2 linked regions of the Syntrophobotulus glycolicus DSM 8271 genome follow. The protein of the gene in region 1 binds, or shares a complex with, the protein of each later gene. Links are inferred from orthologs where the notes say so. Each region holds a gene or a part of one and is shown in the gene's direction. Other genes may lie near its edges. The genes, in order: hfq and SGLY_RS07025.

Region 1 (6,726 bases):
ACCCTTTCCGGCCCTGTGCTGAAAATTTACAAAAAAAGAATTTCCCTGGAGGAGGGTGGGACCTCTTTTTTCTTCCATCCCAGCATGGCTTTACTGAGGATGATCAACCTTCTCAAAGGAGAAGCCGACCGTTTTCTGGAAGCTGCCGAAATAAGGAAAGGCGATTGTTTTCTGGATGCGACAATGGGATTAGGCTCAGATACTTTGCTTGCCTCCTGGGCAGCAGGACAAAGTGGTCAGGTAACCGCCTTGGAATCCTCTCCGCTGATCTATGCTTTAGTCAGGGAGGGAATAACGGAAATGAGCAGCTTGCGCCCGCCTAAACTAAAAAATGCCCTGAAAGAAAGAGCTTGGTCTGAGCTAATCAGGGGAACAGAGAAGATCATGCTTTTCCATAGTGACCATTTGGACTATTTGAGGAGCTTAAAAGATCGTTCCTATGATATCGTCTATTTTGATCCTATGTTTAACAGTACGGTTGATTCCTCAGCCTCCATAAAGCCTCTGAAGCTCTGGTCAGATTCGACCGGACTGAGGCTGGAAGCGGTTGAGCAGGCATGCCGGGTAGCCAGAAGAAAAGTGCTGCTTAAGGAACGCAAGGGTAGCGGGGAATTTGACAGATTAGGCTTTACAATAGTACCCTCTGGTAAATACAGCTCTTTTCACTATGGTGAAATCAATCTTAAATAAAATGAGGAATGAACATGCTCAAAGGGCCCCTGATCATTATCGTCGGACCGACGGCAGTCGGCAAAAGCGACCTGGGCATGGAATTGGCCCGCAAATTAAATGGTGAGATCATCAACGGCGATTCGATCCAAGTCTATCAAGAGTTGGATATTGGTTCTGCCAAACCTTCGCTTGGAGAACTTGGGGAAATCCGGCATCACTTAATCAATATCCTGGAACCGGATAAACCCTTCACAACCGCGGTTTTTCAATCTCTGGCCCGGGTCATCCTTGCCGATATCCAAGCCAGGAGGAAAATGCCGATTATTGTCGGCGGGACCGGCCTTTACATTCGTTCTTTGACTGACGACTATTCCTTTCCGTTAGAAGGTTCGGACAAGATCAAAACGAAGTGGCTTACCTTCGTCAGAAATCATGGCAGTTTGGCCCTGCATGGGAAATTGGCGGAAATAGACCCTTCGACAGCAAGGAGATTGCACCCGAATGATACGGCCAGGGTTGTGCGGGCTTTGGAGGTATCCGAAATAACCGGCAAGCCTCTCTCGGAACAGAGAGATTACCTGGAAACCAAATACCCTGCACTTGACCAGACCGTCATTTATCTGGGGCTGGATGCTCCCCGCCAGGTCATTTATGACAGGATTAATCTCCGTTGTGAAAGCATGCTTGAAGCAGGATTGATCCAGGAAGTCGAGGGACTGCTGAGAAAATACCCTTATCAAACAAAATCCCTGCAGAGTATTGGCTACCGGCACGTGATACAGTATTTGAGGGGTCTGACCAAATACGAGGAGATGCTCCGCTTGTTCCAAAGAGACACCAGGCACTTTGCCAAAAGACAATTCACCTGGTTCCGCCGCGATCCGCGAATAAAATGGTATGATACGTACAAATACTCGAAAAGTGAAATAATTTCTGATGTTTTCCATACTTGCAGGGAAGCATTATCTCGTGTAGAATAAGTTCCATAGTAAGAAAAGGTGATGGAGGTAAAATTATGAATAAATCACCAATTAATTTACAGGATACCTTTCTCAATCAGATCCGCAAGGACAATATTCCGGTTACCCTCTATCTGGTAAACGGATTTCAACTTAAAGGGTTAGTCAAGGGTTTTGATAATTTTACCGTAGTACTGGATTTTGAAGGCAAACAGCAGATGGTTTATAAGCATGCCATTTCGACCATAATGCCTTTGCGCTCTATAAATATGAATATGAATGCTGCCGGGGGCACTTCGGCAGAATAGACCCTAGACCCCTCGGCCGTAATGAATGGCCGCGATTCCTGGTGAAAGAAAAAGAGAACGCAGCGAATGAAAATTTCGTTGCGTTCTTTTCTCTATTTAGGAAACAGTTTGGCTTTAACGCGGAATCAAGTAATTGATCAGAGCCACACCGACTAAAATGGTCTCTAAAACAATAAGCTTCGGCCAGACTTTGGTCAGATTTGTTTTAAAATAATCGATGGTCAGAGAGAGACAGAGATGCATGGGACTAAGCATGGTACCAGCCGATCCGGCAACAAAAACAAAGACCGCCAGGGGAAGGCTGACCTGCCCGCCTGCAGCCCCAACGACAATAGGGAAAGCGATGCCGACATAAAAACCGGTTTGACCGGTCAGATAAGCAATTAGAAAACTGACCATGCCCAAAACGGCAATTTGAGGAATAGGCAGCTGGCCAATCAGTACCGGCAAATCATTGATTGATCCGGTTGCGGTCATAACCTCTTTAAACAGCATAATCCCCCAAATGATGACTAAGGTCTTGATGACGACGGCTTCCCGAACTACGGCAATCAATTGGCCGGGCGTATAGCGGTGCTTGAAAACCAAAAAGCCGACAACCAGGAGTACAGCCAAAATTGCATTCACCGAGGCCAAAACCAGGGCAACGACCCCAATAACGGGAAGGGTACTGAAGATCACATCTTTAATGAGTTTACCGCGTTCTTCTTTATCGCTTGAAGAGGACGCCGGTATTTCTGAAGGTTTGATCGAAAACAGAAAGGGTAAGCCGATTAAGATGATCAGGATGCCGAAAGGTGCCAAAGCGGGAATCAGTTTGGAAAGAGGGATCTGAGTGATTGAAGAGGCCAGGAGCACACCGGGGTAAATCGGGAGGAAATACTCCCAGATGTGCCTGTAATAGAAATTAACAAAAGCTTTTTCCTCTGCCGGCACGGATTTGCCTGCAGCTTCCTCGACCAAAGGGGCTGAAAATAAGGCTCCTCCGGCACTGGGCATCAGACCGATAAAGGCTGGAATCATCGCCATGACAATTCTCCGGTCCCGAAAAAGACCCGAAAGCGCTTTCAGCATACGATCCAAATATCCCTGTTTTCTGAGCAGTCGTTCCAAAATCATAATACTGGCCAAAACAGCGATCAATTCTAATGTGGTCTGACTATAAGTTGCTTTCCAGACCATCTGAAAAAAAACAGCCGGGCCGGTTCCGCAGAGTAAAGCCAAAAGCACGGAAGAAGCAATAACTACTTGGGCCAGAGGCTTCTTCCGCCAAAGAAGGATCATCATCAAGACAAAAACAAGCAGTAATTTCAAGGTTGTCATTTCTTTTTCCTCTCCTGCTTTATATTCTCAGACTAATATTTCTAATCATACACCTTCTTTAATATTATGCATATAGATAAAAGGATGGGGGTGCTTAAATGGCGGTAAAAATTACGTTCAGAGACAACCTGCCTCCTGTGATGAAAGGCCAGAGCCGGATCCGGCCGGCAAATGCCCAGCCGGAAAACGAGAAAGTAAAAGAAATCTTGACAGAGCTGGATGATTTAATTGGCTTAGGTACAGTCAAAAATCTGATCTATGAGCTTCAAGCTTTTATCGAGATTCAAAAATGCCGGGAAAAACTTAATCTGACTTCTGAACCGACAGTCCTTCATATGATTTTCAGTGGTAACCCCGGAACAGGAAAAACTACTGTGGCCAGAATCGTCGGTAAGCTGTTTAAAGAAATAGGGGTATTAAACAAAGGGCATATTTTGGAATGCGAACGCGCTGATCTGGTGGGGGAATACATAGGACACACCGCCCAAAAAACGAGGGAACAGATTAAAAAAGCTTTAGGTGGGATTTTATTTGTGGATGAAGCTTATTCTTTAGCCAGGGGAGGGGAAAAGGACTTTGGCAAGGAAGCGATCGATGCTATGGTCAAAGCCATGGAAGACCAGAAGAATAATCTGGTCATCATTCTTGCCGGCTATAAAAATGAGATGGATTTCTTTATTGAAAGCAACCCTGGTCTTCGCTCACGCTTCCCCATCCATATTTTTTTCCCGGATTATTCGGCAGAAGAACTCTATGCTATTGGTGAATCCATGCTGAGCAAACGGCAGTATGAATTATCCCCCGAAGCGAAGATTACTTTTAAAAAAAAGGTGCAATACACAAATTCTTTGCATCCTTATTCCGGGAATGCCCGTATGGTCAGAAATATTATTGAAAAGACCATTCGGAAACAAGCTGTCAGGCTGTATCAAAAAGCCAAACCTTCCAGAGAAGATTTGATTCAGATTAAAGAAGAAGATTTCCGGGACTGATCAGCCCCCCTACCTGAGAGGAGCAAATTTTTCCTCATTATTTGTCATTAAATTTGAAAATTGTAATGATTTTTTCGCAATATGGAAAGGTTTTTAGTATAATGATTTAAGTCGAATCCTGTTTTCGGGGAATGCGGTTATTTTTTCAACATGACCATTTGGGGGTTAATACTTGATCAACTTAAATCATCTTCCGTCAAAAATCGAACTTGCCCTGCATCAGGCCCAGAATTATCTCAGCAATCATACCAAAGGACTGGATTTGGTGTCCCAGAATAATCATCAGAAGGTCCTGGCCGCTTTTCAAAAATCCGGAATATCTACATATCATCTTTCCGGTACAACCGGTTACGGGCTTGGGGACAGCGGTCGGGAAAACCTGGACAATATCGTGGCTGATATTATGGGAACGGAAAAGGCGATGATCCGTCACCAGTTTGTTTCCGGTACTCATGCGATTTCTTCCGCTCTCTTTGGTCTTTTACGTCCGGGAGATCATTTTTTATCAGTAACCGGCATGCCTTATGATACTTTGCAAAAGGTGATCGGCCTTAAAGAAACGAATATCGGAAGCCTTAAGGAATTCGGCATAGATTTTGATCATATTCCGTTAGATAAAAACAGTGAGATTCAGCTTGATCTTTTAGCCGGAGCCGTAAAACCCAATACAAAACTGTTTATCCTTCAACGTTCCCGGGGTTATGAATGGCGAAATGCCGTAACCATTGCTCAAATTGAGGCCTTTACCGGTTATGCGCGGGAAAAGTATCCCTACATCAAAATTTTTGTTGATAATTGCTATGGTGAATTGGTTGAGGAGCGGGAGCCCGGTGATGTAGGAGCCGATCTTATGGCCGGTTCCTTAATTAAGAATTTGGGAGGAACTCTTGCTCCCGCCGGTGGTTATATCGCAGGGAGGGAAGAACTGGTGGAGCTTGCCGCCAACAGGTTTGCCGCTCCCGGTCTTGGCACAGGGATAGGGGCTACTTTGGATCACCTGCGCCTTTTATACCAGGGGCTGTTCCTGAGTCCGTTAACCGTCAGGGAAGCACTGAAAAGCGCCGTATTCAGCTCCGTATTCTGGCAAAGTCTGGGTTTTGACGTTCATCCCGAACCGGCTGCCGTAAGATCAGATACGATTCAAGCTGTCCGGCTTGGCTCTAAAGAGAAAATGATTGCCTTTTGCCAAGGCTTGCAGAAGGGCTCCCCCATTGATTCTCATGTCTTGCCACTGCCTGCGCCAATGCCCGGCTATTCCGACGAGGTGATCATGGCGGGTGGAACATTTATCCAGGGAGCGACCAGCGAATTCTCTGCAGACGGGCCGATACGTGAACCCTATGTTGCTTATATGCAGGGAGGGATATCCTTTGACTACGTTAAACTGGCCAATATCTTAGCAGCTCTTAATTTATCCGAAAAGGGATTTCTTGCTTGAGGCGATTATGCTCAAAAAAACAACTACGGAAAAATCTTTCTTGACCTATCTGTCAGATATTATTGAAATATCTTTAATTCTGTTTGCCTTGTCCTGGGTTCTGAAAACCTATTGCTTCGGTTTGCTGACAGTAGAGGATCAGGCAATGCAGCCGACGCTTCCTGCTTCAAGTATGGTTGCCGTTTATAAAGGGCCGGATATCTGGAAAAGAGGAGAAATCGTCTCATACTCTTCACCGGACAATGCAAAGCTTTTGATCAAAAGAGTCATTGGTCTTTCAGGCGATACCGTTGAAATCAGAAATGGACTGACCTTTATCAATAACCAGCCTCTTTATGAGCCTTACCAGCCGGAAAAAACAACCTTTGATCTGCCGGCGGTCCTTGTTCCCGAAAATCATATTTTTGTCATGAATGATAATAGACATATGAGAGACGATTCCAGATTTAACGGCTTAGTGGAAACGGGGCTTGTTCAAGGCAAAGTGTTGATCTGTTACTGGCCTCTTTCAAAAATCAAGATCTTTTTGTAGCGGAAACGATGATTGCTGTAACTTTTCGGTTCCGGCTAAACCAAGACAGGGGGGAGAATACTCAATGCCTAAGATGAAAGTTCTTGTCATTTTTGGCGGAGAATCCGGGGAGCACGAAGTTTCCCTGGTTTCGGCCGCCTCGGTTATTCAGGCTCTAGATAAAGAGAAATATGAAATATTAACCGTAGGAATAACCAAAAAAGGTCAATGGTACTGGGGGATTGATCCTCAGACCTGGAAGCTGAACAATGGCACAGTCTCCAGTCACGATGTTCAAGTTACCTTAGTCACTGATCCGGCCAATCCCCGTTTTATCCCGGTTTCCGGGAACACACTTCCTGGTGACGGTAAATTTGATCTTATTTTTCCGGTGCTTCACGGTCCAAAAGGGGAGGACGGAACTATTCAGGGCTTATTTGAAATAGCCGGTGTTCCTTATGTTGGCTCAGGTGTCTTAGGCGGGGCTTTGGGCATGGATAAAGACAGGATGAAAGCGGTCTTT
Region 2 (6,798 bases), 380 kb from region 1 along the record:
ATAGGCGGCCCGGGCCCGGCAGCCGCCGCAGATTTTCTGATAAAGACAGGCCCCGCAGCCGCCTTTATAGGCCAGAGTGCGCAGCTCCTCAAACACGGGGTGGCTGCGCCAGATCTCATCAAAAGGAGTTGTCCGCACATCGCCCAAGGGGATATTGAGATAAGCGCAAGGCTGCACTTGTCCCTGGGGACTGATGATGCAATACGATGTTCCGGCCAGACAACCGCGGCTGAAGCGGGTCGCCACCCCCAACTGTTTGGCGATCCGGGTAAACTGGGGGGCACAGGTCGGCTTCAGCTCGATGTCCACGGTCTGCTGCTTTTTCATGATCCGGGTCAGAACATCCTCATAATTCTCCGCTTTCAGCGCTTCCTCTTCCAGGGACACGGCCCGTCCGGCCGGGACCAGGAAGAAAATATGATGCGCGACGGCCCCTTCTTTTCCGGCAAAATCGGTCAGTGCCTCCAGCTCCCCTGAATTCCAGTCCATGACTGTGGTATGGATTTGAAATGGCAGCCCGGCCTGCCGGCAATTCCGCATCCCCCGGACAGCCTCTTCCCAGGCTCCCGGATAACGGCGAAATTGATCATGCTTTGCCCGGTCCAAAGAATCGAGGGAAATGCCCATCCCCATAGCACCGGCCCCTTTGAGCTTTTGGGCAAGCTCCGCCGTGAGCAAAGTCCCGTTGGTGCCGAAAACCGGACGCAGGCCCAGCTCTCTGGCATAGGCGGCCAAATCGACGATATCCGGCCGCATCAAGGGTTCCCCTCCGCTGAAAATCATAATTTTAAACCCGGCCCGGGCGATCTGCTCCAGCATTGTCTCGGCTTCGGCCGTGCTTAATTCCTCTTCCTGCCGGACGCCGGAGTCCCGGTAACAGTGGTCGCAATACATATTACAGGCATTGGTTGTATTCCAGGATACGATCATGGTTCAAGTCCTGCTTTCTCCATCAGATTTTCCTCCCCCGCGCCGCTGTTTGGAAGGACCTCTTCATCCGTCAGGTAACAGGCGGGATCGGAGGCCCAAAAATCCCCGGTCACCGCTTCGGCCCGGGCTCTGAAATTTCCGTTGCAGAGGCTCAGAAAACGGCAGCGGGCACAACGCCCCTTCAAAAAAGGCTTGCGGTCCTTCAGGGCGGCCAGGAGCGGCCGGCTCATATCCGTCCAGATCTCCCCGAACTTTTTCTCCCGCACATTGCCCAAGGAAATATGGCGGGTAAATTGATCCGGGTGGACCTCTCCATAAGGATCAACCTCACCGAACGCGATCCCGGAACGGTTCCCGCCGCTTCGTCCGATCAGGGTTTTGATCCTCTCGGCCCGCTCCGGATTTTCTTTCAACGCTGACAGGTAGAGGTAGACACCGTCACTGTGATTGTCCACCGTCAGGATTTCCTTGTTCAGGCCCCTTTGCTGAAAGTCCCTTGTCCTGCGGATAATGGTATCCATCGCCTGTCTGGATTCCTGCGGGGAGATATCGTCCGTCACCATTCCCCGGCCCCGCCCGGAATAGACCAAATGATAAAAACAGGCCCGGTCGATTTTCTCCGCTTCGATGAAATCGAAAATCCGGTCCAGCTCCTGAACATTATTCCGGTTGATGGTAAAGCGCAGGCCGACCCGCTGCCCGGCGGCCACGCAGTTTTGAATCCCTTCCATGGCGGCCGCGAAGGCCCCTTCTTTCCCCCGGAACTTGTCGTTGACTTCCCGCAGGCCGTCCAGGGAAATCCCTACATATCCGACCCCGATCTGTTTGATCTTCCGGGCCGCTTCCGCGGTAATCAGGGTGCCGTTGGTGGACAGGGTGGGCCTGATCCCCTGGGCGGCGGCATAGGCGGCCAGCTCAAAAAAATCAGGGCGGATCAGGGGTTCTCCCCCGGAAAAAAGCAGCACCGGCACCTTAAACTCCGCCAGATCGGAGATCAGCTTTTTCGCTTCTTCCGTGGAGAGCTCATTCTCGTCGTTTTCCGCATCGGAATCCATATAACAATGCACGCAGTGCAAATTGCACGTCCGGGTCGAATTCCAAACCACGACCGGGCCGGACCCTTCGGTCGTCCCATGCCTGGCATTCTTGCTGTCCCGGCTATAGCGCAGGGAATCCCCGAAATACTCGGTATCGAATAACAGCTTCGTGATACTGATCATGTCTTCACTCCATTAAACGGCGCTTTCCCTTTGACACGGATAACCGGAAACTTTCATTGAATATTTCTATATTTTATCATGGAGCAGCCGTTTATTCATCCATTAATCTTTCAGGTTCTCTGATGAGTGCTGCTGCCGCTGTCATTTTTTGCAGATCCTGATAAAACCTGTTTAAAGGAGCAATGTTCAAGAACTGATTTCCCTTGTGTTACAAAAATCAAAAGAGCAGCAGCTAAAAAGGACCGCTCAAATTGCCCTGCTGTTCTTGGGACCGCGCTGAAAAGCTGACGAAAACATGAAGTATGATGAAAGAGCCGGGTCATGAGCATCCAATTCCTCCCGAATTGAATAGGATAAGCGCAGCTTGGAATACTATGGATATCATTGATTAAGGGAGTAATAACATGTCATTTTCAGACACTTTTCAGGAGAACGACCAGAAAAAAATGAAGCAAATGGAAGCGTACCGTTCGGATGACGACGGTCAGGCCCTCACCACGGATAACGCGCTTAAACTCACCAGCACTGACGATTCCTTAAAAGCGGGCGAACGCGGACCGACCCTGCTGGAGGATTTCCATTTCCGTGAGAAGATCACGCACTTTGATCACGAGCGGATCCCCGAGCGCGTCGTCCATGCCCGGGGGTTCGGCGCTCATGGGTATTTCGAGCTGTATGAGTCGATGTCAGAGTATACCAAGGCGGATTTCCTGCAGGTTCCGGGCTCAAAAACCCCGGTATTCGTGCGTTTCTCAACCGTTGTCGGCTCACGCGGGTCGGCAGACACCGTGCGCGATGTTCGCGGCTTCGCCACGAAATTTTATACAGAGAGCGGAAACTATGATATCGTCGGCAATAATATTCCGATTTTCTTTATCCAGGACGCCATAAAATTTCCCGATTTGATTCATGCGGTGAAGCCGGAGCCGAACAACGAAATTCCCCAGGCCACCACCGCGCATGACACGTTCTGGGACTTTGTCGTGAATGCGCCGGAAACGGCGCACATGGTCATGTGGGCCATGTCTGACCGGGCTATTCCCAAAAGCTTTCGTATGATGGAAGGCTTTGGCGTCAATACGTTCCGGTTGATCAATGCCCAGGATAAAGCCCGGTTTGTCAAATTTCATTGGAAGCCGCTGCTTGGCGTCCATTCCCTGATGAGGGATGAAGCGCAAAAGCTCTCGGGGAAAGATCCCGATTACCACCGCCGGGATATTTGGGACGCGATTGAGCAGGGCAATTATCCCGAGTATGAATTCGGCGTACAGATGATTGAAGAAGATCAGGAATTCGATTTTGATTTTGATCTTCTTGATCCCACCAAGCTATGGCCGGAAGAATTGATACCGGTGAAAATCATCGGGAAAATGACGCTGAACAAAAATGTGGATAATTTCTTTGCAGAGACGGAGCAGGTCGCTTTTTGCCCCGCCAATATTGTACCCGGAATTGACTTCAGCAATGATCCGCTGTTACAGGGGCGTTTGTTCTCTTATGAAGACACCCAGCTCACCCGTTTGGGCGGGCCGAACTTCCGCGAAATTCCCATCAACCGGCCGGTAGCGCCCGTGCACAACAATCAGCGCGACGGTATGCACCGCATGGCCATCCATCCGGGACCGGTCAGCTATTTTCCGAATTCGCTGGCGCAGAATTCCCCGTCCCCCGTTCCCGAGGAAGAAGGGGGCTTTGCGCATTACGCCCAGCGGATCGACGGGCATGCGGTCCGCGCCCGCAGTGAGAGCTTCCGCGATCACTTCAGTCAGGCCACGCTGTTCTGGAACAGCATGTCCGCGGCTGAAAAGGAGCATATTGTGGACGCCTTTCACTTTGAAGTGGGCAGCGTCAAAGACGTCAATCTCAAACAGCGGGTCGTGGATATGTTTGCCAGTGTTGCGCCCGAGCTGGCGGTCCAAATCGCGGCGGGGATCGGCGCCAAGCCGCCCGCACAGGCCGTGCCGAAGAGCACACAGGCATCCTCACCTGCACTGAGTCAGGAAAACACCATAAAAACGGCCAGAACCAGAAAGGTGGCGATCCTTTTGGAAAGCGGCTTCTGCACGGTATCTGTCCGGAATATGCTGGCTGAGCTTAAAGCGGCCGGAGCGGTCGGGGAAACGGTGAGCAGCAGCTTGAGTGAGATTTCCGGTAAAGACGGCACCCCGCTTAAACCGGACAAGGACCTGACCACATCGGGCGCTCTGCTTTACGACGCGGTGTATGTTCCGGGCGGCAGCGATCATGTCAATGTGTTAAAACAAAACCACAACGCGCGCAGCTTCATCAATGAAGCCCTCCATCATGCCAAAACAATAGGGGCATCGGACGAAGGAGCGGAATTGCTTCAAGCCACGGACGCGGCGGCTTTCCTGCCTGATCTTAGGGATGCGCAGGCCGCGCCGCAGATTTTTCAGGGAGTGGTGGTGGTCAACGGCGGTTCCACGCTTCAGCCGTTCTGCACAGCATTCGTCGACCAGCTGGCTATGCACCGGCATTGGTCCAGGGCCAATTGAACAGATAAAAGAGTATATCAAGAGCAGATATTGAAGGAAACCCTTCCCCGAAGCTGATCTCATTCAAAACGAAAAGCAAGGCTGATATCCTGCACCAGGTGTATCGGCTTTTTTTTGAAAATAAAGGCAAAAGGGTGATGCTCAAATGAGCAAAATGATCGAGGTATCCGGGCTCACGAAATCTTACGGGGAGATCAGGGCTGTCAGGGGCATTGATTTTGATGTGGAGCAGGGCCAGTTATTTGCCTTTTTGGGTCCGAACGGCGCCGGCAAATCCACGACAATTGACATTTTATGTACACTGCTGAAAGCGGACAGCGGCAGGGTGGTGATCAACGGCCACGTGCTTGGCGGCGCTGATTCCAGGATCCGCTCCTCAATCGGCGTCGTGTTTCAGGATCATCTGTTAGACCCCCTGCTCACGGTGCGGGAAAATCTTATGACGCGCGGCAGCTTTTACAAAATACCGCGGGCCGTGTTAAGGGAAAAGGTCGGACAGGCCGCACAATCAGCCGGGGTGACGGATTTCATCGATCGCCGGTACGGCAGTCTTTCCGGCGGGCAGCGGCGGAGAGCGGATATTGCCAGAGCACTGGTCAACGCGCCGAAAATCCTGTTTCTCGACGAGCCGACGACAGGACTTGACCCCCAGACGAGGGGAAATATCTGGCAGACTATCCGTACCCTGCAGTCCGAGAACAAGATGACCGTGTTGATGACCACGCATTACATGGAGGAGGCCGCACGTGCCGATTATGTAGTCATTATTGATCACGGGCTGCTTGTCGCCCAAGGTACGCCGGACGAGCTGCGGCATCGCTACACTTCCGACACCCTGCGGATGACCGCTCCGGACGCGGACGGCTTGAAAGCTGTGCTGGACGGGCTGGGTGTCGATTATACCGCCTCCGGCATCCAGTTTACGCTCAAGCTGAAAAGCACAGTGGATTCAGTGGCTATCCTGGCCAGATGCCAGGAATATCTGACCCACATCGAGGTGCAGAGCGGCACGATGGACGATGTGTTTATCGCCATTACCGGAAAGGAGATCAGAGAATGAGCCACCTGCTTGTGCGCAACCTGAACGTTTTTTTCCGGGATAAGACAAGCGTGTTTTTTTCACTGCTCGGAGTCCTCATCATCATCGGGCTGTATGTACTGTTTTTAGGAGATCTCGTTATCTCAGACCTGGGTGAGATAAAAGGGGCGCGCTTCCTCATTGACAGCTGGATCATGGCGGGTGTCCTCGCGGTATCCTCGATCACGGCTGCCCTCGGCGCGTTCGGCACCATGGTCGATGACAAGGCAAAGAAGGTGATCAAGGATTTTAACGCCTCCCCCTTAAGCCGGCGTTCCCTGACCGCCGGTTATATCGCCAGCTCCTTTGTCATCGGCGTCATTCTGACTCTGGTTGCTTTGGTGTTTGCTGAACTCTATATCGTGGCCTACGGCGGGCGGCTGCTCGATTTACCGGCTGCGCTCAGGCTGATCGGCGTCATTCTCCTTTCCGTGCTTTCCTCAAGCTCGATGGTCTGCCTGCTCGTCTCTTTTTTAAGCAGTATGAACGCCTTCGGCACAGCAAGTACGATCATCGGTACGCTGATCGGATTTTTGACGGGAACGTATATCCCGATCGGCATATTCCCGGACCCGATCCAGACCGTCATTCGGCTTTTCCCCGTATCCCACTCGGGCGTGTTATTCCGGCAGCTGATGATGGACGTGCCCCTGCGGGAATCCTTTGCAGGCGCGCCTTCTTCGGCGGCCAATGCCTTCAGGGAAGAGATGGGCGTTGTCTTCACCTACGGGGGCAATGTCTTCCCGTGGTGGGGAAGCGTGCTGGTTCTGGCCGCCACCGCTCTGGTCTTTTATTCGCTTGCGCTTTTCAGGCTCACGCGAAAAAGCAGATAACACATCAGACATTCAATCTTATATTCCATAAAAAAGTACCGAATTCTCAGGTCTGATCTGAGCGTTCGGTATTTTTTATCCTTGGCGTCAAGCCTAACGGGATGAATGGTATTTGGTTTTATCATTCTTCTTCTCATTGAGGGTCTGCTGAAACGTTTACTGTTGTGCCTGCTTCATTGAGAGGGATATACGCTTCTTCTTCGTCTCCACAGCCAGTACGA

Evidence for each region.
Region 2: the proteins of hfq (region 1) and SGLY_RS07025 are in contact, whole or in part, in a crystal structure (PDB 3VU3), measured with the Escherichia coli proteins. The link is inferred for Syntrophobotulus glycolicus DSM 8271 from one-to-one orthologs.

The regions. Positions count from the first base shown.
Region 1 is NC_015172.1:1,782,626-1,789,351, reverse strand. Bases 431-3,313 are described here. They hold hfq (RNA chaperone Hfq), read left to right. Parts: upstream 431-1,687; coding sequence 1,688-1,939; downstream 1,940-3,313. Other genes in these bases: SGLY_RS08770 (DUF401 family protein), read right to left, coding at 2,054-3,262; miaA (tRNA (adenosine(37)-N6)-dimethylallyltransferase MiaA), read left to right, coding at 705-1,652; SGLY_RS08785 (class I SAM-dependent methyltransferase), read left to right, coding at 431-690. Also shown: more of SGLY_RS08785, read left to right, coding at 1-430; SGLY_RS08765 (AAA family ATPase), read left to right, coding at 3,361-4,254; SGLY_RS08760 (methionine gamma-lyase family protein), read left to right, coding at 4,430-5,692; lepB (signal peptidase I), read left to right, coding at 5,700-6,224; SGLY_RS08750 (D-alanine--D-alanine ligase family protein), read left to right, coding at 6,289-6,726. UniProt on the Escherichia coli protein: RNA chaperone that binds small regulatory RNA (sRNAs) and mRNAs to facilitate mRNA translational regulation in response to envelope stress, environmental stress and changes in metabolite concentrations.
Region 2 is NC_015172.1:1,404,860-1,411,657, reverse strand. What follows is about bases 2,156-5,110. They hold SGLY_RS07025 (catalase), read left to right. Parts: upstream 2,156-2,554; coding sequence 2,555-4,666; downstream 4,667-5,110. Other genes in these bases: SGLY_RS07020 (ABC transporter ATP-binding protein), read left to right, coding at 4,812-5,110. Also shown: putative heme d1 biosynthesis radical SAM protein NirJ2, read right to left, coding at 1-930; putative heme d1 biosynthesis radical SAM protein NirJ1, read right to left, coding at 927-2,150; more of SGLY_RS07020, read left to right, coding at 5,111-5,726; SGLY_RS07015 (ABC transporter permease), read left to right, coding at 5,738-6,577; SGLY_RS07010 (Tex family protein), read right to left, coding at 6,734-6,798.